Aridibaculum aurantiacum: one gene and its partner. The protein of the gene in region 1 interacts with the protein of each later gene in a pairwise test. Links are inferred from orthologs where the notes say so. Each region holds a gene or a part of one and is shown on either strand. Other genes may lie near its edges.

What was found.
Region 2: the proteins of J4N22_RS20140 (region 1) and ligA interact in binary tests that used the Escherichia coli proteins (3 or more experiments, as listed by UniProt). The link is inferred for Aridibaculum aurantiacum from one-to-one orthologs.

The regions. Positions count from the first base shown.
Region 1 is NZ_JAFEWC010000001.1:613,027-628,655, forward strand. The notes cover bases 3,878-7,841. They hold J4N22_RS20140 (leucine--tRNA ligase), read left to right. Parts: upstream 3,878-4,266; coding sequence 4,267-7,641; downstream 7,642-7,841. Other genes in these bases: J4N22_RS02685 (cell division protein FtsX), read right to left, coding at 3,878-3,928; J4N22_RS02695 (S9 family peptidase), read left to right, coding at 7,761-7,841. Outside these bases: J4N22_RS02665 (MFS transporter), read right to left, coding at 1-1,095; J4N22_RS02670 (hypothetical protein), read right to left, coding at 1,190-1,648; J4N22_RS02675 (undecaprenyl-diphosphate phosphatase), read right to left, coding at 1,747-2,547; J4N22_RS02680 (DUF3098 domain-containing protein), read right to left, coding at 2,617-2,910; more of J4N22_RS02685, read right to left, coding at 3,050-3,877; more of J4N22_RS02695, read left to right, coding at 7,842-9,947; J4N22_RS02700 (peptidoglycan DD-metalloendopeptidase family protein), read left to right, coding at 9,959-10,654; Holliday junction branch migration DNA helicase RuvB, read left to right, coding at 10,714-11,739; J4N22_RS02710 (hypothetical protein), read right to left, coding at 11,742-12,005; J4N22_RS02715 (response regulator transcription factor), read right to left, coding at 12,102-12,797; J4N22_RS02720 (co-chaperone GroES), read left to right, coding at 13,004-13,375; J4N22_RS02725 (DUF3592 domain-containing protein), read right to left, coding at 13,599-14,003; J4N22_RS02730 (helicase HerA-like domain-containing protein), read left to right, coding at 14,129-15,629.
Region 2 is NZ_JAFEWC010000004.1:22,241-36,796, forward strand. Bases 4,297-7,187 are described here. They hold ligA (NAD-dependent DNA ligase LigA), read left to right. Parts: upstream 4,297-4,634; coding sequence 4,635-6,740; downstream 6,741-7,187. Other genes in these bases: pulA (type I pullulanase), read left to right, coding at 4,297-4,607; J4N22_RS18435 (DUF2461 domain-containing protein), read left to right, coding at 6,955-7,187. Also shown: J4N22_RS18415 (alpha-amylase family glycosyl hydrolase), read right to left, coding at 1-1,521; J4N22_RS18420 (NUDIX hydrolase), read right to left, coding at 1,674-2,423; more of pulA, read left to right, coding at 2,670-4,296; more of J4N22_RS18435, read left to right, coding at 7,188-7,623; J4N22_RS18440 (AIPR family protein), read right to left, coding at 7,656-9,665; drmB (DUF1998 domain-containing protein), read right to left, coding at 9,677-11,743; J4N22_RS18450 (helicase-related protein), read right to left, coding at 11,747-14,556. UniProt on the Escherichia coli protein: DNA ligase that catalyzes the formation of phosphodiester linkages between 5'-phosphoryl and 3'-hydroxyl groups in double-stranded DNA using NAD as a coenzyme and as the energy source for the reaction.

The DNA of each region.
Region 1 (15,629 bases):
AGATCTGCTAAGTGATTGTATGCCTCCCATCACTAGCCCCACAGCTGCTGCAAGTCCATAAAAACCCAGTTCGGCATTGGCGCCTGCCTCTGCAGCTTCTGCTATAAAGTACGCGCTAATGCAAATCACTATCCACATGAAAATGACACCTATCAGCACTTTAAAATTGCCATATGTAGCAGAAAGTTTAGCCATAAGATAAGCGCCAGCTACAGCTACTATTTGTATCACAACAATGGTAATGATCAGCTTGGTGTCGTCAAGGTTTAGTAATTGTTTACCGAATACAGTAGCTGCCAGCATCACCGTTTGCACGCCCATGCTATAAAAGAAAAATGCCCACAGGTAGCGCTTCATCACAGGCATGGTAGCCACGTGTGCTGCTACTTTACGTAGTTCTTTAAAACCTTCTGTAAAGAAATTTGCATGGTGTTCTTTTACCGCAGGTGCTACTTTCGGAAGCCTTGCAAAAGTGATCTGTGCAAAACCTATCCACCATAGCCCCACTAGCAGGAAAGTATAACGAGGGCCACTCGTATCATCGCCATTTGCAGAAAAATAAAGCACCAACCCAAAGCCGATCAATTGAAGGATTACACTCCCGATATAACCCATAGAAAACCCTTTGGCACTAATTCGATCCCTGTCTTCAGGTGCTGCTATTTCGGGTAAATATGAATTGTAAAAAACAAGACTACCCACATACCCGATAGCAGCCAGTGCAAAGAGCGTGACACCTAAAGCAACAACAGGCTCTGGTCCTTTAAAAAAATACAAGCAGATACAAGCCGTACCGCCTAAGTAGCAGAAGAACTGCATAAAGCTTTTCTTATTGCCCCTGCTATCAGCAATGGAAGAAAGGATAGGAAGAAGGCAAGCTATAGCCAGGTAGGCAATGGCAAGTGTATAATCGTAGAGGGCAGAGTTTTTAAATGTTCTTCCAAATAAGGGGACACTGTTCTCACCATAGGCTGCCTTTGTTACTCCTAAAAAGTAGATGGGGAAAAAGGTAGTAGTGATCACCAGGTTGTATACACTGTTGGCCCAGTCGTACATGGCCCAGCCGTTGATAACCTTTTTATTGGCAGTTTGCATCAATTGGTTTTGGAAAACTAAAGATAGTTGCTGCTACAAAACAAAATGCACCTCCCGGTAAAGAAAGGTGCATTTGAATTGGATATACTTAAGCTTATTGAACTACGGTGCTGTCTGCATTTGCGCCGGCATCTTCTGTTTCTTCTTCATCAGAAAAATCCTGCAGTTCCTCTACAGTACGCTTGTCATTGAATTTATCATCAGTTAGTACCAGCCTTACAGTCTGACCAGGAAATACATTCTCCCTTATCAGGTATTGCAATGCCTGGAAAGATTCATCCAACTCGTTATTTTTTAAATGCTCTTCAGGTATCACCAGTCGAACGGTGTAAATAGATGAATCTTTAGATAGCTGAACAGACTTTTGATTTGTATTGCTGGAGTCAAGTGTAGCAATGTATTCGCCTAGTTTTTTTCCTTCCTCTTCAGTAGCCTGGTTCTTTACATATACTTCCAGGTGTTCGTTTATTTTTACTTTTTTGCCATACTGCTGGCAACTGATGATGGTAACAGAAACGAGCAAAGCCAAAGCCGCTACAACAATTTTTCTCATGATTTTATTTGATTTCAATGATTAGGAATAAGAGCCATGTAAAATAAGACGTTCTGTTGGAAGAAAACGTTTCATTGCAAATGGTTGCCACGAAAAAATTACCTGATGTAGCCCATCATGATGAGTATGAGCAGTGCTGTACCTACCACAATTCTATACCAGCCAAACAGTTTAAAACCATATTTCTGCAGGTAAGTAATGAAGAATTTAATGGCTAGCAATGCTACTATGAAAGCTACCACGTTACCTATAGCCAGCAGCATAAGGTTATGCTGATCGGTAAGTACCTCAGGATTTTCTTTGTAAGTTTTCAAAAGCTTATAACCTGTAGCTGCGGCCATAGTTGGTACCGCTAAAAAGAATGAGAACTCTGCTGCCAGCTTGCGTGTAAGCTTTTGATGCATACCACCAATGATAGAAGCAGCACTACGGCTAACACCTGGTATCATGGCTACGCATTGCCAAAACCCAATGATGAACGCTCTTCTGTAGCTGATATCTTTTTCCTCCTCTATGCGTGGACGATTGAACATTCTATCGATATATAGCAGTATAAAACCACCCAACAAAAGTGATACAGCCACTGTAGTGGCACTTTCTAAAAGCTCATCTATTTTATCATTAAAAATAAAACCGATACCCAGGGCCGGCACAACTGCCACCATTAGCTTGAGGTAAAATTGCAGGCGGCCAAAGTCAAAAAACTTTTTCCAGTATAGTACCACAACGCTTAGAATAGCGCCAAGCTGAATTGCTACGGTGAATAATTTCAGGAAAACATCGTCTGCCGGAAGTTGTAATAACCGTTCTGCAATGATCATATGCCCTGTAGACGAAACAGGCAAAAATTCAGTCAGACCTTCTACTATAGCAATGATGATTGCTTCTAAATATGTCATACGCTACACTTAATAATAATGAAAAAGGCGATGAACGCTCACCGCCTGTAGAACTTTTTTTCCAGTATTTTATTGTTGAACTTTTGGCTTTTTGAAGATCGCGTAGATCTCTATCAACAAGCCGATCAAGATCAGGATAGGTGCTATTGTAATGCGGGTAGTACTGTAAACTGAATTATAATCAAACGAATTTGGATCTTCATTTTTGCCACCAGCCATAAGTATCATACCTAATGCAACTACAGCTGCTCCAATACCCATCCACATATAGTTGTCTTTATAAAAAAGAGGTAAGCCCGGAGCTTTAACAGCAGCTTTTTTATCTTTTGCAGTGGCTGGTGTAACCACTTTTCTTTCAGCCATTATCTATTTTTTAGGTGGTGCAAGATAGGGAAAAACGTTGTTGATCGTTGTGGAGTGCCAGTTGTTGGTTATGAATGCTTTTCATCGAGCAGCCGACATAGATTGACTGAGGCCATACCTGGCAACTGCCAACCATCAACTAATAAAGGTCATCCAGGCTCATCTTCAGGTACTTGATCACACTTCGATGGGTACTGAAGAGAGATATACCAACGCCAATGATGATCATCCCGCCAAACAGGATGAGCGTAAGTTTTGTATCCCTGATAGCTGCCAGTTGTGGAAACTGGCCTTCTGCCCATTTGATCAACACAAACAACAGGAAGATGGCAATGCCCGAACTGATCAGGCCATTAAGAATAGCGCGTAGGTCCATAGGACGTGCAATGAAACCACGTGTTGCGCCTACCATCTGCATTGTCTTTATAAGGAAACGATTGCTGAACATGGCTAGCCTGATCGTATTATCAATACTTACAATCACAATTGCACAAAGAATAACTGCCACCACCACAAATATGATCCCGAGCTTAGAAGCACGTTCGTTCAGGTTGTTCACCAGCATGCGCGGGTACTGCAGTTCATCTATGTGGTTGCCAAAGCGCGCCATCAGGTCCGCCTGGATCTTATTGAGACTATCATTGTTTACATAATCAGACTTAGCGTAAAAGTCGATACTCTCAGGAAGCGGGTTATGATCAAGGATCTTAGCCCAGTCTTCGCTGCTGCCTTCCCTGCTCCAGATGTTTTTTGCTTCATCTTTATTTACATACTGAACATTCTTTGCATAAGGCTGTGCACTTATGTATTGTTGTACCTGCTGAACTGAATCTTTATTGATGGTGCGGAGATATGCACTTATGCGGATGTCTTCTTTGAAAGTATTGCCTACAGCACTGAAGTTTAGGAATATCCAACCAAGTATTCCCATAATTAGTAAAACAAGTGCGACACCTACTATACTATAAATATAACTTGGTTTGCTCCGTTTCATTGATGCTTTTCCGAATTGCGCCATTGTGGTTGATTTATAGAGCGCCAAAAATAACTATTTAAGCATACGATAATTCACTTTAAGTATGTTGTAACATTTTAGTTGCGTATATCAATTCGTATGCAGCTATTGCTTTATGCTACCAGTCATACAGCCGCTTTTAGTTGTTCTGTTTCCATACTTTTGCACCCTTGCCATAGCTGTATTAGTGGCTTTACTGTATACTACTGTAACATTGGTTAGCAAACCTGGCGTATGTCCAGTTCTTTCCTTTTTATTTTGTGTCGAAAGCTGCCATTCAACTATGACGCAATCTCCTGTTGCCATGAAAGGTGGCAGGCAATACAACTAACATTTTATAAATGGAATACAACTTCAGGCAACTAGAGAAGAAGTGGCAACAGCATTGGCGGGAAACAAATGCTTATAAAGTTTCAAACGATAGCAGCAAACCTAAGTTTTATGTGCTGGATATGTTTCCTTATCCAAGCGGTGCCGGACTTCATGTAGGTCATCCGCTCGGTTATATAGCCAGCGATATCTATGCGCGCTTCAAAAGGCTGAAAGGCTATAATGTGTTGCACCCAATGGGCTTCGATAGTTTTGGATTGCCTGCCGAACAATATGCAATTGAAACAGGACAACACCCTGCCGTTACTACCGAAAAGAATATTGCACGCTATCGCGAACAACTAGATAATATTGGTTTTTGCTACGACTGGAGTCGTGAAGTGCGGACAAGCGAGCCTGGATATTATAAGTGGACACAATATATCTTCCTGCAATTGTTTGATAGCTGGTTCAGCCGCCAAGCCAACAAAGCACAGCGTATTGCTGAACTGGTAAAAATATTTGAAGCAGAGGGCAATGCAGCGCATACATGTCCTGGAGATGAAAACATACGCTTCACCGCAGAAGAATGGCAAGCCTATAATGAGAAGCAACAGCAGGATATCCTGATGCAGTATCGTCTTGCCTTTAGCGCATACGGCGAAGTAAACTGGTGCGAGGCACTGGGTACTGTGCTGGCCAACGATGAAGTAGTGAACGGTGTAAGTGAGCGTGGTGGCCACCCTGTGGTAAAAAAGAAAATGCGCCAGTGGTACTTGCGGATAACAGAATATGCAGATCGCTTGTTGCAAGGCCTGGAGACGGTTGACTTTAGCGATAGCATGAAAGAGATGCAGCGCAACTGGATAGGAAAGAGCCAGGGAGCTGAAATAGAATTTCCCCTCGCCCCCGCCTCTCCCCGCAGGGGAGAGGAGCCAGGTGCATCACCCGACGAGAAACGGGAGCACAGTAGATCTCTTAATGAGCCAGGCATAGGTTATCCGGTATATAAAGCCTCAGAAGGGAAGAGTTATGAGAATGCAAGCGAGATGAGAAAGCAGCCTACAGAGGCTGAGGAAATCTTGTGGCAAGCATTAAGAGGAAAGAATATTGGTTATAAGTTTAGAAGGCAACATCCTATAGAAAATTACATCGCTGACTTTGTCTGCCTGGATACATGGGTCATAGTAGAGGTAGATAAAGGTTATCACTTGGAGGAATCTCAACAGCGTGCAGATGCTGATCGTGATGAACAGCTAAGGAAAATAGGTTTTGAAATACTTCGCTTCAGTAATGAATCCGTACTGCACGATCTTGAGAATGTTTTAAGCAAGATTAGAACTACGTGTGATGATATCAAGAGTACAGCAGAAGCCAAAAGATCTGCTGCTGGCGGCTCCTCTCCCTCGCAGGGAGAGGCGGGGGTGAGGGTATATACCACCCGCCCCGATACCATCTTTGGTGTTGACTTCATGGTGATTGCGCCAGAGCATGAATTGGTTCAGCAAATAACAACAGAAGAACAGCGTGCAGATATTGATAAATACCTTGAATATGTAAAGAGCCGCAGCGAAAGAGAGCGCATGTCGGAGGTGAAACAGGTTACAGGTGCTTTCACCGGTGCGCATGTTATTAATCCTTTCAATGGTCGGGCTATACCTATCTGGATCAGTGAATATGTATTGGCAGGTTATGGTACGGGCGCTATCATGGCAGTACCAAGTGGCGACCAGCGTGACTTCAATTTTGCGAAACATTTTAATATTCCTATCACCAATATACTAGGCGATGCTTTCACAGGCGAAGAAGCAAATCCTACCAAAGATGCCGTTCTTACCAACAGCGATTTTCTTGATGGGATGGTGATGCGTGATGCTATAAACGTGGTGATTGATAAGCTGGAGGAAATGGGCATAGGCAAACGCAAGGTGAACTACCGTATGCGCGATGCAGGCTTTAGCCGCCAGCGTTACTGGGGCGAGCCATTCCCTATAAAGCATAAAGATGGCATTGCCACTCCGCTGCCTGAAAGCGAGCTTCCGCTTGAGTTGCCTTTTGTAGAGAAATATGGTCCCGGTCCTGAAGGTGAGGGGCCGCTGGCAAACATAACTGACTGGGTAAACCTGCCTGATGGCAGCAAGCGCGAAACCAACACCATGCCTGGTTATGCCGGTTCATCATGGTACTTCCTGCGCTACATGGACCCGAACAATAATGAGACTTTTGTAGATAAAAAAGTAGCAGATTATTGGGGACAGGTAGACCTTTACATTGGTGGAACGGAGCACGCTGTAGGTCACCTGCTGTACAGCCGCCTTTGGACAAAAGTGTTGTTCGATCTTGGCTACATCAACCACGACGAGCCGTATAAGAAGCTGGTAAACCAGGGAATGATACAGGGCAGCAGCAGGTTTGTATTTGAAGTCAATCTGCACGGTGTTGTTATGAATTTTCGAGGGAGAATATTTATCTCAAAATCTCATTACGTAAATCTTAAACCGAAAGAAAGTGACGTTTCGTTTGTTGTTGATTATCTTGAAAAGTATCTAGGCAAGTTGAACATCAAGGAAAACGCAGACTGTAAGATTGTGCGTACGCATGTACATGTTGATTTCGTTGAAGGTTATGAACTAAATCAACAAGCTTTCTCAAGAAAAATGAATGACGATGTAGTTTATGTTCTCGAAGAGGACGGGACATACTTGTGTGATGCCGAGGTTGAAAAGATGTCGAAGTCAAAATACAATGTTGTTAATCCGGACGACATTGTTGAGCGTTTTGGTGCTGATACTTTCCGCATGTACGAGATGTTCCTTGGTCCGGTAGAGCAAAGCAAGCCGTGGGATACCAAAGGCATAGAAGGTGTTCACCGTTTCCTGCGCAAGTTCTGGCGCTTATTTGCTGATGAAGAAAAAGGTATCATCGTTAAGAATGAACCAGCTACTCCTGCTGAACTAAAGGTGTTGCATAAGACCATCAAGAAGATTGAAGAGGATACTGAACGTTTCAGCTTCAACACTGCAGTAAGTGCATTCATGGTTTGTGTAAACGAGCTGAACGACCTGAAGTGTCACAAGCGGGAAATCCTTGAGCCACTGGTTATTTTACTTACACCTTACGCGCCTCATATAGCTGAAGAGCTATGGCATGTACTGGGAAACACTACCTCAGTTCTAGATGCTGCTTTCCCGGTATTTGAACCAAAGCACCTGGTAGAAAGCGAAAAAGAATATCCTGTTTCTATCAATGGTAAAATGCGAACCAGCATGTCGCTTTCACTCGTCCTGGAGCAGAAAGCAGTAGAAGAGGCCGTATTGCAAAATGAGATAGTGCAAAAATGGCTGGAAGGCAAACAGCCTAAGAAGATCATTTTTGTAAAAGGAAAGATGATCAACGTGGTAATATGATACCGCTGGTATAACAATAAAAAGATAAAACCGCATCAAAGCAGCCATCGTGCTGCTTTGATGCATATATTGAACATCAACAGCAGTTGCTTCATTAACAAAAACAAACAAAGGCTACAATGCTACAACGATTGATTTTGCCGGTAATGCTCCTGGTTACTTCGGCACAGGCTATTGCACAAAAGCAGGAATTCAACTACAACGATCTCCTCAAGAACAAGCTGCCTGCTAACTTCTACAATCCACTTCCTACCATCCTTCGTTGGGAAGGTGATGAACAAGTTGTTCTTACAAAAAGAAAGCATCCTGACTCTGCCGCTACCATTTACAGGATGAATGTAAAGAACGGCAGCATGACAGAAATTGCAGGCGCATCTTCACCTGTAAGAAGAACAGCAACACCAGCTTTTGGCAAAATCATACTTAGCAAGAGCAATGATCTTTACCTGGTTGAAAATGGTGTTGAAGCGAAACGACTAACTAACTCTCCTGCAGAAGAAGAAAAGAACCCGACTTTCTCGCCCGATAGTACATACGTGGCGTATACGAGAAAAAACAACTTGTTTACCTACAACCTGGCTACAAACAAAGAAACCCAGCTAACCACTGACGGTACCGATGTGATACTGAATGGTTATGCCAGCTGGGTTTATTGGGAAGAAATATTCGGTCGTGCTACACGCTTCCGCGCCTTTTGGTGGAGCCCCGACAGCAAGCAGTTAGCCTACATGCGTTTTGATGAAAGCATGATCCCAATGTTTCCTATTTATGTAAATGAAGGGCAGCACGGGCATATAGAAGAAACGCGTTATCCTAAAGCAGGCGACAAAAATCCTGAGGTGCGTGTAGGTATTGTAAATCCAGCAGGTGGCGCTACCACATGGGCCGATTTCAATGAAAAAGATGACCAGTATTTTGGCTGGCCTACCTGGAACCCTGCCACTAACCAATTATGGGTTAGCTGGATGAACAGGGACCAAAACCAGTTGAAGATTTACGAGATAAACACTGCTAACGGCAGCAAGCGTCCTGTTTATGAAGAACAGCAAAAGACATGGATCACACTGGAAGACAACGCAGGCGAAAGGATCACTTTCCTCGCGAACAACTCCTTCATATTAAAGAGTGACAAAACCGGGTGGAACCATCTTTACCTGCACAACAATGATGGCAGCCTAAAAAATGCAATTACTGAAGGTAAGTTCACTGTACTGGATGTAAAGCTGATAGATCAAAAGAACCAGCTGGTGTACTTTACTGCGCGTGGATTAGAGAATACAGCACGTACAGACCTGTACCGCGTTAAGTTCAATGGCCGCGACCTGAAGCGGCTGACCTTTGGCGAATTCAACCATTCGCAAGTAGAAGTTTCACCTACTGGTAAATACTTCATCACTAGCTATAGCAATGTAACCACACCTCGCCATATGGCGCTGGTTGATAACAAAGGCAAGATACTTCACCAGTTGGGCAGCATGAAGGGCTCAGCAATGGATAATTATGAAGTAGCTAAAACAGAACTGATAAGAATAAAAAGTGCAGATGGTTTATATGAACTGCCTGCAATGGTTACCTGGCCGCTAAACATGGACCCGAACAAAAAATACCCGATGCTCATCAGCATCTACGGTGGCCCTGATGCAGGACGTGTGTGGGACAACTGGACGTGGAACGGCACAAGCCAGTGGTTTGCAAAAGAAGGTCTGATACAGGTTGCTTTCGATCACAGGGCAAGCGGGCACTTTGGTAAAGAAGGTGTGAATTACATGCATCGCAACCTGGGTTACTGGGAAATGGAAGATTATAAAACGATGGCAAAATGGTTCATCAACAATGGCAGTGCAGACCCTGCACGTATAGCTATCACTGGCTTTAGCTATGGTGGATATCTATCAGCATATGCGCTTACTTATGGTGCCGATGTATTTACACACGGCATGGCTGGTGGCAGCGTTACCGACTGGAGCCTGTACGACAGCCACTATACCGAAAGATTTATGGGCACTCCTCAGAACAACCCGGAAGGTTACAAGAGCAGCTCGGTGCTAAATTATATTGACAGGTACAAAGGCATGTTGCAAATAGTGCATGGCACCAGCGATGACAATGTGCACCTTCAGAACAGTATGCAATTGATAAGTGCACTGCAGGATAAGAAGAAGCATTTCGAGTTTATGTTGTACCCGGGAGGAAGACATGGATGGGCAAATATGCCGGCTAAAAATGATCATTATACCAACCTGAAGAACAGGTTTATTTACGATCACCTGCTGCGCAAGCCTATACCTGCAACTGTATTACGTTAATAGATAATTATATGCCCCGCCTACAAGATATATTGGCGCAACACGCCGGGAAGTTTGCAGCAGTGGTTCCGTATGATCGCGCTGCCGATAAGCTACTGCTGCTAAACTTTACCGCCAGCAATACTGCTCTTACTGATGAAGTGTTAAACGACACGGAAAAGTTTTCGCAGTATGTAAATGAACAACTGGGCGTGGAGTACCGGTATGGCGTTGGCGGCTACAACGAGCACCGCACTGTATACAGCAGAAGCACTGTGTTTGATACTACCGATGAACCACGGCGGCTGCATCTTGGAGTAGATATTTGGGGTCCTGCCGGTGTGCCGGTTTTTGCCCCGCTCGATGGTAGAGTACACAGCTTTGCTTTCAATGATCATTATGGCGATTATGGTGCTACCATTATCCTGGAGCACACGCTTGATGGCGCCACCTTTTACTCTTTGTATGGTCACCTGGCGCAGCGCGACCTGGAGGGTTTACATGAAGGGAAGGAGATAAAACAAGGAGAGGAATTTTGTCATTTTGGTGAGCCGGTTGAAAACGGTTACTGGCCGCCGCACCTGCACTTTCAGCTTATAGAGAATATGGGTGAATGGAGGGGAGATTATCCCGGCGTTTGTAAATTTTCTGAACGAGAAACTTACCTCGCCAATGGCCCGGATCCTGACATCATACTGGGTATGGTTCAAAACGCAATACAAGAATAGTTACCCATTTACCTGCAGAAGCTTCAGTAGAGGGCTGCACATTTACCTAATTTTACCACATGGCCAATCAAAATCTGAATACGGAAAAGCAGGGGATGGGACCAGCGGATGTTGAATTTGAAAACAACATCCGGCCTAAAGAAATTGATGATTTTGCAGGCCAGCCCCAACTGATCGAAAACCTTTCCATTTTTATAAAAGCTGCCAAGCTGCGAGGCGAAGCACTGGATCATATTTTATTTCATGGCCCTCCGGGTTTGGGTAAAACCACCCTCAGCCGCATTGTTGCCAATGAACTTGGTGTAAACATCAAAGAAACCTCTGGACCTGTTATTGAAAAGCCGGGAGATCTTGCTGGCTTGCTTACTAACCTGGAACCAAACGATGTATTGTTCATTGATGAGATACACCGACTGAGCACAGTAGTAGAAGAATACCTGTACGCTGCTATGGAAGATTTCCGCATCGACATAATGATTGACAGCGGTCCTAATGCACGCAGCATCCAGCTTACCCTTAATCCTTTTACGCTGGTAGGTGCTACCACCAGGAGTGGGTTGCTTACTGCACCACTGTTATCTCGTTTTGGTATAAAATCACGTTTAGAATATTACAATGCTGATGTGCTAAAGAAGATAGTAGAACGCAGCGCCAATATTTTAACTACTCCTATTACAGGTGAGGCAGCTTATGAAATTGCCCGCCGCAGCCGCGGAACGCCTCGTATTGCAAATGGACTTTTACGTCGTGTTCGCGACTTTGCGCAAGTACTAAGTGATGGAAAAATTGAATTGGCCATTGCGCAGCACGCGCTAAAGGCACTTAATGTAGATGAGCATGGCCTGGATGAAATGGACAACCGCATCCTGCTTGCAATTATCGAAAAATTCAAGGGCGGTCCTGTAGGATTAACCACCATTGCTACCGCAGTAGGCGAAGAGCCGGGTACGCTGGAAGAAGTGTATGAGCCATTTTTGATACAGGAAGGTTTCATGCAGCGAACGCCAAGAGGTAGAGAGGTGACACCAAAAGCCTATGAACATTTAGGCAAACGTGTGCAAGGAAGGGGCGGGATGTTGTTTTAGCATTACCTCCTCCTGGTAACTTTCTGCGAAAAGAAACCAGAGAAACGTTTAAAAAGAAACTGCTTTGCCTTCTTAAGCAAGAAGTACATCACGAAAAAACTGCAGATAAACCCGACAATCAGGCCGCCTATAAAACCATAGGTAAATACTTGGGTAAAGGTATAGCCCATGTTACCTAATCCATTAATGATAGCCAGTATGATGACGCCTAATATGCCGCCGGCTATTGTTGTAGCTATTGTAATAATTCTCCTGATTATAAACATAGTGTTGCTAACACAATTTCCTTACCACAACTACGGGCAGTAAAAGAAAAAGCTCATGCAGTAGTGCACGAGCTTTTCACGAAGTTTAGAGCCAGGTTATGGAGCTACCAGCCTGAAACCATTACCATGAATATTTACGATCTCGATGTTTGGATCATCTTTCAGGTATTTACGCAGCTTAGCAATGTATACGTCCATACTACGGCCATTGAAGTAAGTATCGCTACCCCAGATTTTTTTCAGCGCCTGTTCGCGTGGAAGCAGGTCGTTCTTATGTTCAGCCAGCATTTTTAGCAGATCGTTCTCCTTAGGAGAAAGTGTTTGCATGATGCCATCGTGGCTTAGTTCACGCAATTTTGGATTGAAGTGAAACCTGCCCAGGTCGAACTCGATATTCTCATTGATGCGGTTCTCTTCTTCATTGCGCTTAAGTATGGCTTTGATCTTTAGCAACAGTACCTCGCTGTCAAATGGTTTGGTGATATAATCATCCGCACCCAATTTGTAACCAGCTATGATGTCTTCTTTCATTGTCTTCGCACTCAGGAAGAACAGAGGAATATCAGGATCCACATCACGTATTTCTTCTGCCAGCGTAAATCCATCCATGTTAGGCATCATCACGTCCAGCAGGCATATATCAAATTTTTCGCGCTGAAAAGCAGCCAGGCCCAACCTGCCGTCTCTTTCCAGTATTACATCATAATCATTTAATTCCAGGTAATTTTTCAGCACCATTCCCAAATTAGTATCGTCTTCGCACAATAGTATTTTGTATTTTTTTCCGTCCATGATTGGTCAATTTTTGATTATGATTTTAAAGATAAAACTATCAGCCGAAGCTATACAAGTTGCTGGTAATTATTTTGTTATTGAAAAATAAGCCAATGAAATCACAACCTGTTTGTTGTATCGTTTTATGAAAAAATTGTGCCATTAGCTCCTCTCTCTTTGGCAACTCCGTTTGCCTCTATAATTTTGCCGCTCATTTTTTAGTTATGCTTTTAACACCCGATAATAAACTGAAGAAGCTGATTGTAATTGGCGATAGGGTCTTGATAAGACCATCTAAAGCAGATGAAAGAACACAAACAGGACTTTATCTTCCGCCGGGTGTGCACGAAAGGGAAAAGGTGCAGCAGGGGCAGGTAATAAAGACAGGTCCGGGTTATGTGATACCCATGCCCGTGGAAAATGAACCATGGCAGAATGAAGAAGAGCATGTGAAATATGTACCACTGCAGGCACGTGAAGGTGACCTGGCAATTTTCTTGTTGAGCGGCGCCACCGAGATCATGTACCAGGGTGAGCGTTACTATATAGTGCCACAGAGCGCTATATTGATGCTGGAAAGAGAGGATGAGCTGTAGGGGAGGCCATTAGGTGGGAGACGTGAGGCGTGAGGCGTGAGAGAACGGGTTTCTGGTTCCTGTTTTATTGTTCCTGGTTTATTGTTTCTAGTTCATTGTGAGGTCGCTAATGCATGAGTACCTCGGAGTTGTATCTAGAACCTGTTATTGTAAATCGTACTCCGTATTTCAAACCTCATACTTTCCATTTGTATCTAGTATTTCGTACTTCCTACTTGTTCTTCTAGTCTTTAAAAGTTTCCGGGAACAGCATAGGTATGATTGGAATAGCTGTTCCAATTATGATCCAGATGATGGGTATAAGGATGCCTTCTACAAAATCGTACATGATGAAACGTGTGCTGTCATCGGGATGAACAAGTAGCTTAATGGAAGCTCCCGGCTTGTATAATGGCCTGTCTGCATTGTCGGCGCCACATATTAGTTGCTGCGGATGACCGTGCATATCAGTAAACGAAACAATGGGTGAATAAAAGTATTTCTTACCCATCAAAGCATCATCCACTGTTTTTACTTCGTTGCCCACAATGGTGCCTGTTACTTTATAATAATTCTTTACCCTGCGGGCATACACTACCAACCTGTACAGGCCTAAGCCAACAATGATCGTAAATAAGAACCAGGTCATCTCTAGTATTTGAACCCGAAAAGATAGGTGAATGTTTTTTGCAAAGACAGCATGTAAGCAGCTGCAACAAACAATTTTTGGCTATGTTGTATCCAGCTAAATATTAACTTTCTAAAAAAATACAAATGGCAGACAAGGCAAAGTTTGTAGAAACAATAAAAGCGGGATATACATTTAAAGGAGAGAGTGTGAAGATAGGTGCGGGAATGGTGAATGGTGAAGTGGTAGATGGTGCAGACATAAACCTGCCATTGCGAAGTATGAACAGGCACGGGCTGATAGCAGGCGCTACCGGTACGGGTAAAACAAAGACGCTTCAAATGATAAGCGAGGCGCTAAGCAATGCCAGCGTACCTGTACTGCTGATGGATATAAAAGGTGACCTGAGTGGTATAGCCATGCCGGGTACTTTGAATGATAAGATAAAAGAAAGGACACAGCTGATCGGTATAGATTACCAGCCTACACAATTCCCTGTGGAGCTGCTTACACTGAGTAAGCAAAAAGGGGTGCGACTTCGTGCCACCGTTTCTGAATTTGGTCCCGTATTGCTTTCAAAAATTTTAGGTCTCAACGATACGCAAGGCGGGCTGGTAGCCATGATCTTTAAATATTGCGACGACCAGAAGCTACCCCTGCTTGATCTGAAGGATTTCATTAAAGTACTGCAATACCTGAGCAGCGAGGGCAAGGCTGAAATGGAAAAGGATTATGGTAAAATATCAACCACCAGCGCAGGCACCATTCTTCGGAAAGTAATAGAGCTGCAACAGCAAGGTGCTGATGTGTTTTTTGGAGAACCCAGCTTTGAAGTAGAAGACCTGATGCGTATAAGCGATGATGGTCGCGGTATGATAAACGTGCTGCGTGTAACAGACCTGCAGGATAAACCAAAACTTTTTTCATCATTCATGCTTCAGCTGCTGGCCGAGTTATATGCTGTTAGTCCTGAAGAAGGCGATCTTGAGAAACCGAAACTGGTGCTATTCATAGATGAGGCGCATCTTATTTTCCAGGAGGCGAGCCAGGCACTGCTACAGCAGATAGAAACAGTTATCAAGTTGATCCGCTCCAAGGGGATAGGTATATTTTTCGTTACACAAAACCCGATGGATGTACCTGCCAGTGTTCTGGGCCAGCTGGGTATGAAGGTGCAACATGCGCTGCGTGCATTTACAGCGGTTGATAGAAAGGTCATAAAGCAAACGGCAGAAAACTACCCGATCACGCAGTTTTACAAAACAGATGAATTGATAACTCAAATGGGTATAGGCGAAGCATTGGTAACTATGCTAAATGAAAAAGGTGTTCCTACTCCGCTTGCTCATGTTATGCTTGCGCCACCTACCAGCCGTATGGATGTACTTACGGATGTCGAGATAGATAGCATTGTAGGCAAGAGTAAATTAGCCGCTAAGTATAACAAGGAGATCAACAGCGAAAGTGCACATGAAATACTAACAGCAAAACTGGAAGAAGCCGCCGAAAAGACCGCAGCTGCCAAAGAAGAAAAAGCTGCTGGTAAAGCCGCACCTCGTCAAACTAAAGCAGCCAAGGAAGAAAGCTTTTTTGATAATCCAATGGTTAAAAGTGCCGGGCGTACAGCTGCTACTATGATCACCCGAA
Region 2 (14,556 bases), on another replicon or contig:
TGGGTTATCGGCAGACGGACGATTGAGTGCTGCATTCCAATACATCTGCACAGTTGGTGACATACCAAAAGCATGGTTCAATGCTATATCCATCACCACTGCTATGCCTTCTTTATGGCACTCATCAATAAACTGGCGCAATGCTGTTTCTGTACCATAAATTTTATCAGGGGCAAAAAAGTAAGAAGGATTGTATCCCCAGCTGATGTTGCCTTCAAACTCGTTGAACGGCATAATGTTGATGGTGTTGATGCCCAAACGCTTCAAATAGCCAAGCGTATCGCGTAAGGTATTCCAGTTTTGTGTGGCCACAAAATCACGCACCAGCAGTTCGTAAATAATCAGGTTTCTTTTATCAGGCCTGGCAAAATTTTGTACCTGCCAGTTGAATGTAGGCTTTGCTGTCTGCAGCACACTCACCACACCCGACTGACCAGCAGGGTAAGGTTTCAAATTTGGATAGCTGGCAGCCGGGATGTATTGGTCATTCCATGGATCCAATACTTTTTCAGCATACATATCTGCCACCTTCAATGTGCCATCAATCAAAAACTGGTAAGCATATTCTCTTGCAGGTGTAAGACCAGTAATCCTTACCCAGAAACGATTTCCATCAGGCGTTTTCTTCATCTGGTGCTGTACAGTTGGCGCCCAGTTATTGAACTCGCCAATAACAGCAACCGAATTTTTACCCGGGGCAAAAAGCACCAACGTAACAGAAGTATCGCCACTCTCGTAGTTGATACCATTGCGTACACCAGCAGGTAGTGGTTCCACTACAGTGGTCGGTGTTACAAAAAAGGTAACGGTATCTCTTTTTACTGTAGTACCCACTGTCGCTTCTGCTATCACGGTTTGGGTACCGGTAGTGGTGATGGTAACATTTGCTGAGACAGTGGTAGCATTTGCTGCATTTGCCACCTCGGTTCCATTAAATAGTAATTTCAGTTGTGCAGCATCGCTCGAAGCGCCAGAAATTGTAAGTGAATTTCCAATGACAAGGTTCAAAGGCTCTGCAATAGGATTGAACGTAGGCTGACGGAAAGGCTGCGTCACTCTCACCTGCAGGTTGTTATCATAAACCGGGATGTACATATCCGTTCCATCACGATTTCTTTGCGCCTTGGCTCCAGTTCCGCTTCTAAACAGGATCACGATCTTTTGGATCACCTCGTTCTGGTTGGTAACGCCAAAAAAGCTGCGTAGTCCACCTGTAATGGTAAACCTCCACTTGTTAGGCGACACATAAGTAGCCTGCGCTGCCGGTGTTGCCTGTCCCCATGTGAACTTAGAGTACTTCCAGTCGGTAGGGCTGGTGCTCAGGTTGGTGATCAGACCAATATGTACATAAACATCAGAAGTAGGTGTATGATCTTTTAATCCCTGGTTGCCAAAGTTGGCGTCCATGGAGATCTCAATTGTAGAAGAAGATTCTCTTACAAAAACAGGATTGGTAGAGAGGAGCTGTCCCTGGCAGATCACTGCATAGAACAGGAAAAACAGTGTAGAAAATAGTTTCATACGCACAGCAATTTCGTCAGTTAGAATTTGATTTAGTTGATAATCAACGTCATCTACTTAAATCAAATGTGTAAATCTTACACAATATAGAAAATATTTTATCCGTCAAATACTTTGTTAAAAAATAATCCTCTGCTATAGGCTTATAACCATTAGAAATCTATTCCGAACCACTTCCGCTTGTTTTGTTCATATTTCTCAAAATTGAACTTGTACAGTTTTCCCGGCCGGTGCGGAACATCTTCTTCATATTCTTCTATATCTATCAGGAAATCCATAGAGAAAAACTTCTTCCGGAAATTGCGGCGGTCGAGTGAAACGCCTAGAATTGCTTCATAAAGGTTCTGCAACTGGCGCAGCGAAAACTTTTCGGGCAGCAGGTTGAAAGCTAATGGATGCTCCTGGATACGCTTCTGCAGCCAGCTGTAGCATTCATCAATAATATCCTTATGATCAAAAGCCATATCGCACAGCTGGTTCACCGCATGCCAGTGCAATTCATTATCTAAGATCTTTAACTGGTGGTGAAGCACATTTAACAGCGAACAGTAAGCAACTGTTACTACTCTTCCACCCGGGTGGCGGTTGGGGCTGCCAAAGGTTTTTACCTGCTCCAGGAATACGTCTTCCATGCCCGTACGCTGGCGAAGAACCCGGTACGCTGCCTCGTCCAATTCTTCTGTATCGTGCACTACATCACCCAGTAGCGACCATTTACCTTCAAAAACTTCAAGATCACTGCGTATCAGCAGCACTTTCAGCTCATTCTCGTCAAAGCCAAAAATGACACAGTCTACAGTAATGGGAACAACAGGATAGGAATCAACAAGTGATTTTGGATCTTGAATAAGTGGAGCTTCCTGTGGCATATCTAGTACGCCTGGTGATGGAGATTTATCCATATTGGCAATCGTTAGTTTCTAGAAAGGATATGAAAGTAGGATATTTTAAGATTAATGTGTAAATGATACATATCATCAAAATCCTGGTGAACGCACATTTCCTTTACGAGTCAAAGATATCTGGTAAAGTGTAAAAGTTACACATTCATTTTATACTTTTATTTTCCTCAATTATTGCTAATGATAACTTGCCTTGCCCGCCACACATTTTTGGTGGTATCAATTTTTCTCTATTGCTCTTTCAATATGATAGCAATAGCACAAGAACAAACAACGTATCCAGTTTATACCGGCTCCGATCTTGGGGTAACGTACCAACCCAAAGGCACCAAATTTAAAGTATGGGCACCCAATGCATCGGAAGTGGTGCTACGGCTGTACCCATCAGGCCTGGGTGGAACGGCAACAAAAACCATCAATTTAAAACCTAGCACCAATGGTGTATGGGAAGTAGTGGCGGAAGGAGATCTGAAGAACCAATACTATACTTTCCAGGTAAAACAGGAAGGGAAGTGGTTGCTGGAGAGACCTGATATTTATGCCAAAGCCGTAGGCGCCAATGGTCTGAGAGGAATGGTGGCAGACATGAGATCTACTAATCCAAAGGATTGGGAGAAAGACAAAAGACCGCAGCAGAAGAGCTTTACCGACATCATCATTTACGAAACGCATGTACGCGACCTCTCCATCAGCCCCAACTCAGGCATCAAGAACAAAGGCAAGTTCCTGGGTTTTACAGAAGCCGGAACCAAATCACCAACAGGTGAAAGCACTGGTCTTGATCATTTAAAAGAACTGGGAATTACCCACGTTCACCTGCTGCCTTCCTTCGACTTTAGCACCATAGATGAAACGAAGCTGGAGCTAAATGAATACAATTGGGGCTATGATCCTGCCAATTACAATGTTCCTGAAGGGAGTTATGCTACAGATCCATATGATGGAAATGTGCGGATCAAAGAATTCAAACAACTGGTAAAAACACTTCATGATAATAGTATCCGTGTGATACTGGATGTAGTATACAATCATACAAGCACTACTGAAAAATCCAACTTCAACCAGTTTGCGCCGGGTTATTACTACCGGTTAAAAGAAGATGGCTCCTATTCCGACGCCAGTGGCTGTGGAAATGAAACTGCATCGGAAAGAGCAATGATGCGCAAGTTCATTGTAGAATCAGTTGCATATTGGGCAAAGGAATATCATATTGATGGTTTCCGTTTCGACCTGATGGGTATCCATGATATTGAAACCATGAACCAGGTAAGCGAGACGCTGCATAAAATAGATCCTACCATTTTTGTGTATGGCGAAGGCTGGACAGCAGGTGGCAGTCCATTGCCTGAAGATCAAAGGGCAATAAAGATCAACACGCCAAAACTGCAAAATATTGCTGCCTTTAGCGACGACATCAGGGATGGCTTACGCGGCCCTTTTAGCAACGACCGCGAAATTGGCTTTGTTAGTGGAAAAGCGGGCACAGCCGAAAGTGTGAAGTTTGGCATTGTAGCAGCAACACAGCACCCGCAGATCAACTACCATCATGTGAATTATTCAAAAGCTCCATGGGCAAATGAACCGAGCCAGTGCATCACCTATGTTTCCTGCCACGACGACCATACATTGTTCGACAGGCTGAAACATGGCAACGAACATGCCTCGGAAGAAGCATTGATAAAAATGGACAAGCTGGCGCATACTACAGTGCTTACAAGCCAGGGGGTGGTTTTCCTGCATGCAGGCGCTGAACTATTACGCACCAAACAAGGTGTTGCCAATTCGTACAAATCGCCGGATGCCATCAACCAAATAGACTGGAGCTGGAAAAACAAGTACAAGAAAGAATTTGAATATTACAAAGCACTGGTAGCGCTGCGCAAAAATCATCCGGCTTTTAGAATGTCGACTACCAAAATGATCCAGGAGCATCTTAGGTTTCACGATACACACGACCCGCTGCTGATAAGCTACGAGATAAGTGGCAATGCCAACGGCGACAAATGGAAGCAAATACTTGTGCTGCTAAATGGAAATAAGCATGATAAACATGTCTCGCTTCCTGCCGGTGAGTGGACATTGGCTGGTGATGGAAATACCATCAACGAAAAAGGTATCAGGAAAGTAGAAGGTACAGAACTGACCATACCTGCTACCACTGCATATATATTGTTTGCACGGTAACCTACATTTGCTGTCCAATCGTACCACATGTATTCAAAGGAACAAGTAGTAGCCCTACAGAAACGCACGAAAGAGCTAATTGAGGCCAATCATACAGAGAAAGCATTCGAGATAATAGAGCAGCTGCGCGACATTCTCCGCTTTCACGAGTACCGATATTATGTATTGAACGACCCGCTCATTTCCGATGCAGAATACGACCAGCTATACAAACTGCTGGAGAAGATAGAACATTCGCACCCGGAGCTCATTACAACTACATCACCTACACAACGTGTGGGCAGTAGCCTGAACGCTGCTTTTAAAACTGTTCCGCACCTGGTGCCGATGCTTAGCCTGGAGAACAGCTATAATGCTGATGACTTAATTGACTGGGACCGCAAAGCAAGAGAAGTAGCCAAAAAAGACGAGCTGGAATATTGCATCGAGCCGAAGTTTGACGGTGCCAGCATTTCACTTATTTATGAGAATGACCACCTGGTGCGTGGCGCCACCCGTGGTAATGGTGTAGAAGGCGACGACGTTACCACCAACATGAAGCAGGTACGCTCTATTCCACTGCACGCTGCCTTTTCTGAATATGGTGTGCACACGGTAGAGATACGTGGCGAGGTGATGATGAGCAAAAAAGCCTTCAAAGCTTTTAACGAACAACTGGCAGAACAGAACCTGCCGCCACTGGCCAACCCGCGCAATGCTGCTTCTGGTAGTTTGCGCATGAAAGATCCTAAAGAAGTAGCACGTAGAAGACTGGAAGCCTTCCTGTACAACATCAGCTATCATACTACTACCGGAGAAGCTGTAGACAAAAAGAAAGATGCGCTGCTGCACACTCACGCCGGCAACCTGCAGATGCTATGGAATGTTGGCTTTCGCAGCCCGATGAACGAGATGAAGGTGGTGAAGGGAATACAAGCCGTGATAGACTACTGCAACGAGTACGAAAGCAAGCGCGACGACCTGCCTTTTGAAATAGACGGCATGGTGATAAAGGTGAACGACCTGGCGCTGCAGGATGCAATGGGCATGACCACCCACCATCCCCGCTGGGCTATTGCATACAAGTTCAAAGCAAGGCAAGCAACCAGCAAGCTGCGCAATGTAGAGTTCCAGGTGGGCCGCACCGGCTCTATTACACCTGTAGCTAAAATTGACCCTGTGTTCATTGGTGGTGTTACGGTTGGTTCTATCTCTTTGTTCAACGAAGATGTGATAAAGGAGAAGGACCTGATGATCGGCGACACCGTGCTGGTGGAAAGAGCAGGTGATGTAATACCATACATTGTAAAATCATTGGCAGAGGTAAGAGATGGTAGTGAAACAAACATCCAGTTTCCTACTAAATGCCCTGCCTGTGAAAGTGAATTATATAGAGAAGAAGGCGAGGCTGTGTGGCGCTGCGTAAACATTGAATGTCCTGCGCAGGTGGTAGAAAGAATGATCCACTTTGTAAGCAAAGACGCCATGGACATCCGCAGCTTTGGCGAAGCCAACATTCGAAAATTCTATGAACTGGGACTGCTAAAAGATATTCCCGGCATCTACCAACTCGACTGTACCCGCATCGGCAGCCTGCCGGGCTTTGGAAAAAAATCAATAGACAACATACAAGCCGCCATTGAAGCATCCAAGCAACAAACGCTCAACCGGCTGATCTTTGCACTGGGCATTCGCTATGTGGGCGAAACAACTGCCAAGGTGCTGGCCAATACCGTAGACCACCTGCTCGACCTGAAAAACTATAGCGAAGAACAACTCCAGTCGCTGGAAGACATAGGCGTGAAGGTGGCAAAGAGCATCCATACCTTCTTTAGCAACGAACAGAACATAGAGATGCTGCATCAACTGGAGAGCTTAGGTGTGCAGATGAATAACACCAAGCGAACGGCTCCTGTAGCCGGTGGCTTAAGCGGTCAGACCTTCTTGTTCACCGGCACCCTCAACAAACTAAAACGTACACAGGCAGAAGAAATGGTAGAACAGCAGGGAGGGAAGCTACTCGGCAGCGTCAGCAGCAAACTCAACTACCTGGTAGTAGGCGAAGACGCCGGCAGCAAGTTGGAAAAAGCAAAAAAGATCAACACGGTGAAGATTATTAGTGAAGATGAGTTTTTGCAGTTGATCGGTGGTTAGTGATTGGTGATTAGTGTGGTTGATAGGTTGATTGGTTGATTGGTTGAGTAGTTGATATGTTGATATGTTGATTGGTAGCTGCATAATGTTGAACAACCTCATTTTCAAACTTTCAAATTCTGCTCATTTTCAAAATTTGCTTTCCCCCAAAATCCCCAAATCTCAAAATCCCAAAAATCCCAAAATCTAAAATCTAAATTCTCAAATCACCCCCATGCTCTCCCCTTCCACACTACAATACCTGGTTGATCTGAAAGCCAATAACAACAAGCCATGGTTCGATGAGAACAGGAGCCGGTTAGACGCTGCACGCAACGACTTCGAACAGATGGTGTCGGAGATACTAAAGCAGCTGGCAGATGCAGATCCTGACATGGCACCGCTGGAACCAAAGAAGTGCATCTTCAGGCAGTACCGCGATGTGCGTTTCAGCAACGATAAGACACCGTACAAGCACCACATGGGCGCCAGCTTCGACCGGGGAGGTAAGAGCTCAGGCTTTGCCGGCTACTACTTTCATTGCGAGCCCGGCAACAACAGCATGGTAGGTGGCGGACTGTGGATGCCTCCCGCCGATGTGCTAAAGAAAGTAAGACAGGAAATAGATTATTGCTACGATGAACTAAAGGCCATCACCGGCAGCAAAGAATTCAAAAAGACCTACGGCGATCTCGATGCCTCGCCAGAATACAAGCTAACCCGTGAACCCAAAGGCTACGAAAAAGACAATTCCGCCATTGAATACCTGAAGCTAAAAAGCTTCGTAGCCATCAAACCACTTACCGACAACGACCTCACCTCCAAAGGCATCACCAGCAAGATCGTCAAAGACTTCATCGTGCTGATGCCACTGGTGAAGTTTATTAACAGGGCGATTGAGTAGGGACGGGATTACAGGATGCTTTTTTGGTATGATTATTCTTCAAATCCCTCCTTTTTTGAGAGTTGTAGTATTCTTATTCCATTTTTTGCCTGCTTTACGGACATGCCCTTTCCTCTGCTTTCAATAATACCTAAATTGTAAGAAAGCTTTCTGTCGAACGGGGAAAAAAGATTGTTCTCCTTCGCCCATTTTGCCAATGCAAACCAAGTTTCAGCTTTCACAGTTGATGCTTCTTCAATCATTTTAATTTCCTGCTCTGTTAATGCCTCTGCCTGCATGCCATTACCACCATACAGAACCAGATGGTTTTTTAGCATTCCTGTGTCAAAATGCTTATCCCTTAACGTCAGCCAACATTCCTGTCTTTTACACCACTCGGTAATGTTCATACCAGACTTTGAGGGTGACATTATATGTTCCCAGACTACATCAATGAGGCGGTTGATTATTGCACGTAAGTCGTCATTTAATTCCTGCTGTTGCCAAATGGTTTCCAGATCAAGCTTCTGCCCTGTTTTGAAGGAGAGAATAGCAATGGTGTAAGAAACAACATTGGCTTTATAGCCTCCTAGCTTTTTTGCCGTTATCATTTTATCAATCTCATGAAATAAAATAGCTTTGGCAATCACGTGATGGTACTGCGTCTTGGAAATTTCCACGTTGTGATCCGTGTCCTTCACAAACAACAGGAAGTTTTTTTCTCCTCCTTTACTGGCATCATGAGGACGTTGTCGCCAGCTCATCTCATATTTTGCCAAATCTGTTTTATTAAACTTTTGCTTCTTTGGATACTCTACATCGAAGCGCTTCTGATCCTTCTTGGAAGGTATTCTTGAACGTTCGTCTAAATACTGTCCTCTTGTCCTTTCATAATACCACTTGCTTATAGCTTTTCCTCCACCAGTTTCCGGAACCCACTCACTCCTCGACCATTGCTCTAGAGAAACGTGATACTGCGAATTTGAACTGAAGTCCGAGTCTTTGATAGCTGTCTGGCTGTTTGCGAACCTTGAAATGCTGGGAACTACGTCATTTAAACTGTTACCAGGTTTAACGACAGATATCTTCATCGGCACGAAAGCCCTAGAAAGGTCAATTCCCTTTTCACCGGAGGTGTAATAGATGGAAGCCGTTGTCTGGCCACCATTCACAATCTGCAGATTCTCAATTCGGTTCAGATAAGGGATACCTTCTTCATATATCACGTCCACTTTTTCCGCGGTGGTGGAAATGCCATTGTTGTAGGCGAAGAACATATCTGGCTGGGTCCTGATGGTTTCTCGGATGCCGTTATTCACCTTTGCCTTGAACTGCAGAAAGGTCCTTACATTTTTTTCCAGAAGTCCCTGCTTATACTGGCCATATATGTCTGCGAGAATCAGAGCAGGGAGAATTGCAAGATATTCATCCACTTTATCGCTCACATTCTCCATCTGAAGACACTTCAGTCTGTAATTATAATCCCTTTGAAAATCAATTTCAATCTTCTGTTTTCCTGCTTTAATTAAATATTGCTGGTATATCCGCTCGATATCCCACAGCTCATAATCCCAAATAATATCGTTTTCCTCTTTATCCTGTGGTACAATGTGTGGTGAGCATAGCCCATTGGTAAGGACAAAAACACGGACGTTTCTGGAATAAGCTTTGGTATGCTGTATGATATCAATAAAATCAGACAGCTGTTCGTCTGGCTGATCAACTTTATCTCCAATAGTTCCATTTCTAACTGCCAGAAAGAACTTTTCGGCTTTGCTGAAAGCGTCTAGCACGTCTTTGTCTGAGATCTTCTGAATTCTTGAATCTTCTTTACTTAACGTGACAAACAGATCAATAGCCTCATTGTCATCGTCATAGTCCAAGGCGTTAATTTTCATGCCTCTCACTTTGAAACTGCATACTTGCGGTTCAAGAATTTCACCGCAATCTTTTATGTATTCCAAGATATCAATTGTAATTGCATCTTCTAAAGAAAGACTGTCAGTATCGACACTAATCATTACATTTTCAAGAAAGTCAGCTGCAAATTCGTCAAGTGTCACAATGTTTGATTTTATTGATTAAAAAGTCCAATTCGTGAATTATTAAGTGTTCCGATCACCGCTGCACGATCCAGGTATTTGTTCATTTTTTCGCAGCTTGTTTCGGGTAGCAGCACACAGGAATAGCAGGCTGCAAGGTTAAGCCCCATAAAGCCCTGCCCCTGTTCTGCTGATATGCAAAGCGGATCAGAGGAGCACCAGCGCGCTTTATCGACACCTTTGTTCATCACTGATGAAAGATAATCCGGCTGTCCTTTTTCAACCAATCCGCCTAGGGATCCCTCAGCGTCGGAAGTCGTGGTATAAATAAGGATACCGTTCATCTCTTCTTCAGTCCCGATTGAAGAGTTGCCACTACAGTAGATAATTTCTGCGAGGGATGAAAGACTGTATCCGCAGTCCTCTGCCAGCTCTTTTAGCAGTATATGGGAAAGTGTATGCAGGAATAAGTACCGTTTATTGATTAACTCATGATTCTGGTTGAAACTGAGGTTCGCCTGTTCTAAGTTGTGGTTTATCGTATCGAGACGTGCATTCGGATACTCATCTGCCCACGCATTGAGCTTTTTATTACTGAACTTAAGAAAAATTCCTTCTCCTTTCACTTCAACTGCGGGCAATTCCCTTGTATGCAAGGGGTCTCTGCGTGCATCCTGTATACGCTCAAATTCGTGTTTCTGCTTCGTATCTAAATTATCCGCAGCTTCTGCAAAAACTAGTTCTTCACCCATCAATGGTTTCACCCGCGTGAACCCCTTATAGACCTTCAGTGCGGAGAGTTTTTCAAGTAGTACTACTTCCTCCAACAGATCGGGCTGACCTGTGAGGCTGTTGTATTCATTACCATCAACTTTCTTCTTTTTGAACCATACTGTCTTATCCTTTATCACTGTCCCTGTAAAAGCGCTGAATTCCTGTTGACGAAGCAATACAGCTTTGTTGATAAAGCGCTCTTCGGGCTTTTCACCAAAATGATTCCGGATAAAACCGATGACTGCTTCCTTGGTATAGCCAAGTTTCAGCAACTGGTGATTCGGATTGCTTTCGACAAGTCTGATCAGGAAATCGCGCCATTGCTCGTTTGTATAGTCCTGATATATATCCGGCATACTGTCCCTGAAAATTGTGACCGTTGAGTCCAGATTTTGCTGCACTTCCGGAGGGCATTGCTGCTCATAGGCTGACTGTGGCAGGAGGATACCGCTGTAAATAATGGGGAAAATAATATTGCCGGCGCCCCTTTGCATTGTCCTGGGAAACTTGCGCTTTGCAGCCGGTGATAAATCATCACCGTCCATGATGTTTCCCTGCCTTGGAACGTCACTGACGAGCTCTGTTACATAGCTCTCATTGTTATGCCATCCTTTCCATGGTTTTGGCAGGTAATTGTTTACATAATCCAGATAATTTCCTTCTGCATCTGTTTCAGTGAAAATTGACTGGTCAAATATCTGACCGAGATCTCTGCTGGCTAAAAAAGTATTGCTTCCTCTCCGGTAACTCTCAATTGTAATATCGCTCAGACCTGCTGATCCTCCCTTTGATTTATAATAAAGCAGATGTCTCTGGCCCCTTTCTTTAGGACAGCTTTTGTGAACAAACCAGTCCCAAGGAAAATCACCCAGAAAACCCTCTTCTGTCGCAATCACAAAGCGCATTGGCACCAGATTGGGGCCGATACCCGTCTGATTATTAGTGCAGGCATCACAAGTAAAAGCTCGCATCTTCTGATCGAAAGAGCCCCGTTCAATTATTGCCTGCCCTCTCGTCTTTGTAATAAAATGAATCAGCCCACACTTTGGACAATACTGCGCTCCGGGAAACCGTATTCCATAGGCGGATAGATTATTAATGCCATCCTCCTGTGGGGGAACCACAAAATGATCGACCTTAAATGCTTCTGCCAGGCGACTGTCTCTAATCACCTGTTTTTTATTCGGGTCTTCCTGATTTACATTTCCCCAGTCGCCGTAGCCATCATCATGGCACAGCATGATCAGTGAAAGCTCCGGAAAATCAATCATTGAGCCGGACGGCCATGTATGTATAATTTGTGACTGTCTGATATCGTAACTCATAAGTTAAATGCTTTTAATCCTTACTTTGGAAGAAGATTCGACATTTCTCAATGTCTGCATTGTCGGAATGTGGTCCTGCAGCAGGCTTTCAACAAATTGTGCCGGAGCATTGTAAACAGCATTCGGATTTCTGATTTTAGTTACAACCTGTTCTATGTTGGGGTCATAACGCATATAATCCGTATAGACTGCTAGCCTCCGGTCACCATCGAGCATTGAGAGCCGTGTAGTGAACTCCTGCTGAATAGAATCAATTGTATCACATATCTCAGTTGCGTCAGCCGCTCCATAAATGGCAATTGCTTTGGCTTTGACATCCTGTATAACGCCGTCAACAAATGTCCTGTAAGCTGTATCTGCGGGACTGAATACACCGTGGCTTCCGGTAAGAAACAAACTGCGGGTCAGGGTAATCAGCACTGTAGGCAGGACCTTTTCGAGTGCCGGCCGGGAGAATGGTGTAACGGAGCTTGCTTCAACATGATAGTAATAAGCCTGATGGAATGCCTTGAATTGTTCATAATGTGAACGGTCCCTGTTTTTAGTGGGTGCAAGAAAAGTGAAAACCACACCAGGGCCTTCCCTTCCTACCCTTGAGCTGGCCTGAATATATTCTGCAGTAGTTTTGGGCTGACCGTTTACAATCATGGTGTTCAGCCTGGGAATATCAACGCCCACTGAAATCATGTTTGTCGCCGGTGCAATCTGCACCGGATCGGGATGTCCCCCCATAAGATTGTTTACAGCATTGATAAACGATTTATAATCCTTTTCACTGTCACCTGAAAAAGCAAGATCGATCTGATCGAAAAAAGGCTTGTTTAAAAATCCTGACCAGACAGAACCTTTTGCTGTTTTAATATCTCCATTTGTCCGGATACCCGTTGCGAAAAGTTTCTGAACCAGCAAATTATTTTCATCAAGCCCGGCAGGAAGTGTTGTCTTTTCCAGTCTGTCAAGACCTTTGTTAATGTCATCTGCCGTCATGACACTGGACAATTCACAAAGGGCATTCTGGTTGAACGGTTTGAAAAACGTGCTGAAATGATTAGCCAGCATTTTCCTGTAAGCGACAATGTCATCGGTAAGAAAGGTCCTGAACTTTCCCAATTCTTTTAATGCATTGAAATACACAACCAGTGTGTAATACCGATCCAGCTCTCCATTTGCTGCGGGCAGTACAGGTATTCTTTCAAGCAGGACTGAGGCCAGCCGGATCAGGGCTGTGCTGGTAGTCACACCCGATGGCATGAATCCAACATAGAGCCTGTTCTTTGGATCGTCTACCTTGATTTTCTTTGCGTAAAACGAATCGTCTGCATCGGTAGCCGGAGGAGGAAACTGAAGAAAATGCTTCCTGCCGTACAAACGCCTGCATTGTTCTTCCGCATTCCGAACGGTTGCCGTAGCGCCAACGACTTTGCAGATATTTCCCTCAGCTTCCCGGCAAAGTCTGTCGATTACAATCTCATATACCCCATATATCGTTCCCAAGGCAGAACTGATCAGATGTAGTTCATCTTGAATGATCAGTTCCGGGGAAGGATAGAGCCGTTTTACCTGATTATTGCTGAACTCTGTATTGAACAGATTGAAGGCATCACTCCTCCAAGCAAGCTGAACAAATTTATCGACAGTGGAGAACAGCAGTGACGGACGTTCCTGGTAAATTGTTTCATCCACTTCATAAACAGGAAATGTTTTATCAGGGTTTTTCCGGAAGTCAGCAGCAGTCACATAGAAGGCACAACGGGTATTTGTGCAGGCCATGTGATAACGTCCTGTTTCACTCCCTCTGTTATTTACCGTCCTGAAATAACCCCATCGTCCGATTACCTGATTGTTTTCAATTTCACGGACAAGACGGTTGCCGCAACACGGACAGGACAGCAGCGGAGGTGAACTTTTGTAAGTACTTGGTTGTCTGCCTCTGTTTACCTGCCTTATATAATCAGCATAGTCCCTCTGCTGATCCTCCTCATTGTTTGGTGTCATGGATCTACCCATCCAAATACCGTTTGATATTCTGACTTTCCCATATGCAGCCGGTTCCATCCGCCGGATAAGATCACAGGAACAGATCAGAATTGTTGCCCGCTCAAATTGTTGTTTGTTAAGAAGTCTCAATGTATACCGCATGAGGACAGAGACACCTGCTCCTTGGTCAGGGTCATTATATGATTTTCTAGCTTTCAAACGCCTGAAGAAAATAGTGAATGCTGTAAGACCTAAATAAGCTTCAGTCTTACCACCGCCTGTGGGAAACCAGATAAGGTCGACAGTATCACGGTCCGGTGAGGACGGGTCTGTAATCCCTTGGACCTGGGAAAGTAAGAAGGCGAGCTGAAACGGGCGCCAGCGTGCTAGTGTCCCCGTTTTTTCATAGTTGATTAAATCGATATGGAGTTCTCCTTCTTGCCATATTTTTCCAGCACCGGCATCAAATGGAATTTTGGTGTAATCGGGCAGGCCGTCATCTGTACCTGCGTTATTTTTCTGTACGCGTCCTGCCACCCTTCTGTGTCTGCTGAAATCTGCCATTACCCGCTGCATAAACATAGCCCTGTTGGCATCTTCAAAGGCTTTCCGTGCTTCGCTGTCTGCAGCTAGCAACTCAATCCCTTTCTTCATCCTTTCATAAAGCTTCTCACATTTTTTAAGGTTTTTTACGGCCTGTTCTTTAAGTTTCGGTTCCAGCCCATTGTTCTTGATTTGCTCTCCCTGATCGACTATCCACTGTTTATATAAATCGATAAACACTTCCAGCTCACTTTTTACCGTTGTCCAGTCATATGACATTTCAAGCGCAGTTC